Regions from separate parts of the Providencia sp. PROV208 genome, predicted to be linked through region 1. Evidence: predicted binding sites of a transcription regulator. Region 1 holds the regulator's gene; the other holds the start of a gene.
What was found. Region 1 encodes sigma-54, which starts transcription at its own class of promoters, with help from an activator protein. Its sites were predicted from a motif close to GTTGGCACANNTTTCGCTNT; they were not measured.
Positions count from the first base shown of each region.

Region 1 (3,408 bases):
TAACTCACTAATAATTTCTAATGCTCTTTTCTTGCTGGTGCAAACTAAATTATTACGTGTGCAACTGGCGGATAAAACATCGCTTAATTGGATTTCTATATCACTATTCATTTTATTATTCACTTAGGACTACAAAACCAGATGATGTATCCCACCATCTGGTTTAGAACATTAATCAGTCAAGGACTGGCTAAATGTATTAGTGTTGTCTCAGTTTTTCTTTATGTTTGGTTAATTGGCGTGACAGCTTATCAAGGAGTAAATCAAGTGCCGCGTACATGTCGTCATCTTCCGCTGATGCGTGAAGCTCTGCACCGTTGAGTTGCAGGGTGGCTTCAGCAATTTGCTGAACTTTTTCCACTTTCAGAACGACTTGGATACTGTTAATACGATCAAACAATTGCTCTAATTTCTTGAGTTTTTTCTCAACCGTTTCGCGCAATGCCGGTGTAACTTCAATATTGTGTCCAGTAATCTGAAATTCCATACAATCTTCCTTATCTTATTGGGTTAAACCAACTGTTTACGTTGATTTGATGGCGGAATAGATAATGACTCACGATACTTAGCAACAGTTCGACGAGCAACTTGTATACCTTGCTCTGCCAGCATACTCGTCAATTTACTGTCACTCAATGGTTTTGCTGGGTTTTCCGCAGCAATCAGCTTCTTCACCAGTGCACGAATAGCAGTGGAAGAGGCTTCTCCTCCGGTGTCTGTACTGACGTGACTGGAGAAAAAATACTTCAATTCAAAAATGCCTCGCGGGCAGTGGAGGTATTTTTGGGTTGTCACACGAGAGATAGTCGATTCGTGCATATCCACCTGATAAGCAATATCTGCCAAAATCATCGGTTTCATGTACTCTTCACCTAACTCAAAGAATTCTTGTTGTTGCTCAACAATACAGGTCGCCACTTTTAGTAGTGTTTCATGGCGGCTCTCTAAGCTTTTAATCAGCCACTTCGCATCTTGTAAGTGACTACGAATATACTGAGAGTCACTTTCACTGGCTGAATCATTTGCCATTGAAGCATAATGATTGTTAATGCTTAACTTAGGAATGCTATCTGTATTTAACTCAACTTGCCAGTGCCCACCGACTTTTTTCACCAATACATCGGGAATAACATATTCCGATTCACCAGTATTGATGGATTGACCGGGCTTAGGATTCAGCGTGAGAATCAGATCAATTGCCTTTTTTAATGCATCTTCTTTTAAACGTGTCAGTTTGCTCAACTGACGAAAGTCGCGATTTGCTAGTAAATCAATATGATGACTAATAATTAGTTTAGCTTCTTGTAGCCCTGCTGTCTCTTTTGGGTATAAAGAGAGCTGGATTAGCAAACACTCTTTTAAATCCTGAGCTGCTACGCCCAAGGGATCAAAATGTTGAATACGTTTTAAAACAGCGATGACTTCTTCTAAGGTAATATCGGGATTATCGATACCTTCATGGATTTCGCTGATTGGGCTAGTGAGATAGCCTGAATCATCAATAGAGTCAATAATCGAGGTGGCAATTGCACGATCAGTATCGGTAAATGGGGTCAAATCCGCTTGCCAAATCAGATAGTCTTGCAGCGTTTGGGTAGTTTCCCCTTGATATACTGGAAGCTCATCAAAGCTGTAATCGTTGCTGGTTCCTGAAGGCGTTCCCGCGGTATAGATTTCATCCCAATCAGCATCCAATGGTAGCTCATCAGGCATATCTTCTTTTTCTAGCGCATCTTTGGTATCAATTTCGCTGCTGTCCGCTTCGTGGCTCTGATTATCTACACTATCTTGTTCCGAAGATTGTTCTTCTTGCTCAAGTAGCGGATTGGTTTCAAGTGCGAGTTGAATTTCTTGTTGAAGCTCAAGGGTGGATAATTGCAACAAGCGGATTGCCTGCTGCAATTGGGGAGTCATTGCAAGTTGTTGACTGATTCTGAGCTGCAAACTTTGCTTCATGAATGTGCTTTATTCTCCATTACCACTAACACAACCAATATCATGACAACCAACAAGACAAAACTACAGTCTAAAGCCTTCACCTAAATAAACACGTTTAACTTGTTCATTTTCAAGGATCATTTCAGGAGAACCATGTGCAATCAGGTGTCCTTGGCTAACGATATAGGCTCGCTCACAGACATCAAGCGTTTCACGTACGTTATGGTCGGTGATTAAAACACCAAGACCATAGTCACGTAGATGTTGGATGATCTTTTTGATATCCAAAACGGAGATCGGGTCAACCCCTGCAAATGGCTCATCTAACAGAATAAACTTAGGGTTGGCAGCAAGGGCACGTGCAATTTCGACACGGCGGCGTTCACCACCAGAGAGTGATTGACCAACATTGTCGCGCAAATGGGTAATACTAAACTCTTCCATCAGTTCTTCTGCACGTTCTTTACGCTGCTCTGAATTCAAGTCATGACGAATCTCTAAGACCGCCATCAGGTTGTCATAAACGCTTAAACGACGGAAAATAGACGCCTCTTGAGGAAGATAGCCAATGCCACGGCGAGCACGCTCATGCAGAGGTAATAGACTAATATCTTCCCCATCAATTAAAATTTTACCTGCATCCCGCTGAACAATGCCGACTACCATATAAAAAGTGGTCGTTTTACCCGCACCGTTGGGACCTAAGAGACCAACAATTTCCCCTGATTTGACTTCAAGGCTGACGTCAGTCACTACGCTGCGTTTTTTATAGGATTTCGCCAGATTCTCTGCGGTTAGTGTTGCCATAACAATTATTTACTCTTACTAGTTGATGAACCCTGTGCGGCTGGGCCTTTCTCTTGTAACTGTGCTGGTAATAAGACGGTGGTCACGCGTTTACCTTTATCGCTAAATGCTTCCATTTGCTGGGTCGGAACCACATAGGTGATCTTATCGCCTTTGATATTACTGTCGAGCTGTTCAAGGTAAGCATCACCCGTTAATGTGACCAGTTGCTTATCAACTTCATAACGCGCTTTGGATGCGTGACCTTTAATTGGTTTGCCATCGTCCTGTAACTGATAGAAGGTGACGGGGGTACCAAATGCTTCAATGACAATTTTATCGGAATCGCTGCTTGGACGTGTCACGATAACTTTGTTCGCTCTGATATCAATGGAACCTTGTTTAATCACAACGTCATCTGTAAATGTGGTGACATTTTTTTCTAAATCAAGAGATTGCTTCACCGAGTTAATGGTCATCGGTTGTTGGGTATCTGTTTTCAGTGCCATTGCCGGTAGGCTAAGAGCCAAAATTGCACTTGCAACAGCTCCTTGAATAAAACTTTTCTTAGTTACTTGATTCATTTTGTTGCTCTTTTGGTTGTAACTCATAGTGAGTTTTAACATCTTCAATTAATTCAGCGGTTCTTGTACGAAGGTTTCCCTTCATTTTTAAGCCCGTAGA
Region 1 covers NZ_JAMPNS010000008.1:199,583-202,990, reverse strand. The annotation lists gene ptsN (PTS IIA-like nitrogen regulatory protein PtsN) at 1-111, opposite strand, end outside; gene hpf (ribosome hibernation promoting factor) at 200-487, opposite strand; gene rpoN (RNA polymerase factor sigma-54) at 511-1,956, opposite strand; gene lptB (LPS export ABC transporter ATP-binding protein) at 2,020-2,745, opposite strand; gene lptA (lipopolysaccharide ABC transporter substrate-binding protein LptA) at 2,751-3,308, opposite strand; gene lptC (LPS export ABC transporter periplasmic protein LptC) at 3,292-3,408, opposite strand, start outside.

Region 2 (3,408 bases), on a different contig from region 1:
TGGCTAAGGCGTCGCTGGCTATCTAATTGGGAAAGCTCAACGAGGATAAATTGTTCTGATAGCGGCTGGGCACTCAGAGACATCATATGAGAATGGTTATTTAGTACTAACGTGACTTCGTTTTCTGTAAAGCTGTGACCGGTTTTTAAGCTGCTAAGCATCTGCTCATCATTTAATGAACAATAATTAAAGAGTAAAGGGAGTGGGGTGCCATACAACTTACGTGGGCTTTGCGCCAAAATCTGTAAAGCGGCGTGATTGGCATAATGAATGACTAAATCATAATCCAGCACCAATACGCTGTTGATTAAGGAATCGAGGAGATGTTCGGGGACAGGTAAATGCTCGGCTTTCATGTAATATTGCTCCTGCACTATTTTGGTGCATTATACGTTATTTACTGATTAACCGATACGTCGAAGCCAATATTTGCAGTTTATCACTCAGTGCAGAGAAAAGGCCCCATCAAAAGATGGGGCAAGTGCTTCACGGCAACAAAGACTATCAGTGGAACGGCGTGTTACGCACTGTAGTACATTTCAAATTCGAGTGGGTGTGGTGCCATACGAACACGTTGGATATCGGCACGCAGTAATTCGATGTAAGCGTCGATAGCATCGTCAGTAAATACACCACCACGAGTTAAGAACTCACGGTTTTTATCCAGTTCAGCCAGCGCTTCTTCTAAAGAGCCCGCAACCGTTGGGATTTCTTTCGCTTCTTCTGGCGGTAAATCGTACAGGTTTTTGTCCATTGCATCGCCAGGGTGGATCTTGTTGATGATGCCATCAAGACCAGCCATTAACTGTGCAGCAAACGCTAAGTATGGGTTAGCCGCCGGGTCTGGGAAACGCACTTCAATACGACGCGCTTTCGTGCTAGCAACGACTGGAATACGAATAGATGCGGAGCGGTTACGTGCTGAGTAAGCTAACATAACTGGCGCTTCAAAGCCTGGGACTAAACGTTTGTAGGAGTTAGTCGTCGGGTTGGTAAAGGCGTTCAGTGCGCGAGCGTGTTTGATGATACCGCCGATGTAGTACAGCGCCATCTCAGATAATCCGCCGTATTTGTCGCCTGCAAACAGGTTCACACCATCTTTAGATAAAGACATGTGGCAGTGCATACCAGAGCCGTTATCACCGACTAATGGTTTTGGCATAAAGGTAGCGGTTTTGCCGTATGCATGGGCAACGTTGTGTACAACGTATTTGTAAATTTGAGTCTCATCCGCTTTTTTCGTCATCGTATTAAAGCGAGTTGCAACTTCGTTTTGACCTGCGGTTGCTACTTCATGGTGGTGAGCTTCAACGACTAAGCCCATATCTTCCATTGTTGTACACATAGCAGAACGTAAATCTTGTGATGAATCAACCGGTGGTACTGGGAAGTAGCCGCCTTTTACGCCAGGACGGTGACCTTTGTTACCGCCTTCGTATTTAGTACCTGTATTCCATGCCGCTTCGATATCATCGATATGATAGTAGCTGCTGTGCATGCTATTGCCGAAACGAATGTCATCGAACACGAAAAATTCAGGTTCTGGTCCAAATAACACTACATCTGCAATCCCGCTAGAACGTAGGAAGTCTTCAGCGCGTTTAGAGATTGAGCGAGGGTCGCGATCGTAGCCTTGCATAGTGCCCGGCTCTAAAATATCGCAACGGATGATTAAGGTGTTATCTGCGTAGAATGGGTCTAACACTGCGGTAGATGCGTCTGGCATTAATACCATGTCAGATTCGTTGATGCCTTTCCAGCCACCGATGGATGAACCATCAAACATTTGACCTTCTTCAAAGAAGTCTTCGTCAACTTGATGAGCAGGGATAGTGACGTGTTGCTCTTTACCTTTGGTATCGGTAAAACGCAGATCAATAAATCTAACATTGTGCTCTTCGATTAACGATAAAACATGTTTAGCGGACATTCTCGGCTCTCCTGGTCGGGTCTAATCAACCCACGCAGCGTTTAAGATGTGCATGGGTTGGTTTATCTGGCTTCGCAAGATGAATGATTATTTCATTAACAACATCGCAAGCTCTCTATGGATGGTATAAGCGAAAAGCGTGCCAACTTTTGAAATCATAGTAAAAGTGGATTATGACGAAAGGATGGCAACGTTGAGGCTAAAAAATAGTCTATCATTGCGCTGCATTGGTGCAAGTAAAAGATTTTTTGCACCAATTAGGTGCATTTTGGCAGTGGGTGTTAAAACACGCACCGCGCAGCGCCATTAATAGGCACAACGCGGCGGATTGTGGTAACAATATAAAGTTCAGAGCTACTCGTCATTACTGTCAGTTAAGATCGCATTAACTTCTTCAATCTGTTTGACGGCATCATTAATGATAGTGGCAATTTGGTGAGTTTGTTCTTCATTTAGTTGCTTGAGTACCATTTTGTGGCGCAATAAGGCTTTAAAGCGGCTAACTGCCATTTCGATATCTTCCGATAAATTACTGCCTTGCTGTAGTTCACGTGCTTTGGCTAATTTACGGGCGATAACCGTTTCAGTTTCCTTATTCTGAGCGAGATGTTCAGCCCCTTCAGGTGTAATAGAGAAACTTTTGCGATTACGTTCCACAATCTGTGATTCCAAAAAGCCTTGTTCTTCTAATAGCGTTAATGTTGGATAAATGACGCCCGGGCTTGGTACATATAAGCCATTGGATGCTTCTTGGATGTCTTTAATGATTTCATAGCCATAGCTAGGTTTTTTTGCCACTAAAGAGAGCACCATAATATGCAGATCCCCGTGGTCAAACAGGCGACGTAAGCCTTTACCGCGTCCACGACCGTGACGACCTTCGCCGTGGCAGCCTTCACCGCGTCCATGACTGTGACGACCTTCACCATGACAGCCTTCACCGCGTCCACGACCATGACGACCTTCACCATGGCAACATTCACTATGGTCATGACCATGATGATGTTCTTGGCGCTCTTCATTGTGGCAGCAGCCACCGTGTCCTCGTTGATGTTCATCATGATGTGAGGAATAAACATGACGGCATTGATGTATTCTCATAGGAACCTCTGTTATTATTTCGATATATCTAAATTATTTGATAGGTTCACTTTATTCCGATATATCTAAACTGTCAAATTAGATATATCTAAATAATAAAAAATGCATTTAAAATAGTGATAGGCGAAGAAAGTTTATTTTTTATTCTTTTTTTCGGCTGCTAATATTTCCTTTTTAGCGTATTATCCTGCCACTTTGTGATTTCCTAGTGCTGATAATTGCTATTTTTTTAAGCATTTTTGCACGACGACGCAACTGAATGTTTTTTAGCTAAAAACTTTTTTAATAGTGATGGCTTTCACATTTATTCCACTTGTGTGGAAAAACGTGTAAAATAACAGCAAATTAAAGTAGAAAGTATGCTTTGAGCTATATAA
Region 2 covers NZ_JAMPNS010000012.1:92,829-96,236, reverse strand. The annotation lists gene glnL (nitrogen regulation protein NR(II)) at 1-356, opposite strand, end outside; gene glnA (glutamate--ammonia ligase) at 521-1,930, opposite strand; gene PR766_RS10645 (PadR family transcriptional regulator) at 2,285-3,031, opposite strand.
Region 2: the regulator sigma-54 is predicted to act here: its motif matches at 2,058-2,077, upstream of glnA (glutamate--ammonia ligase).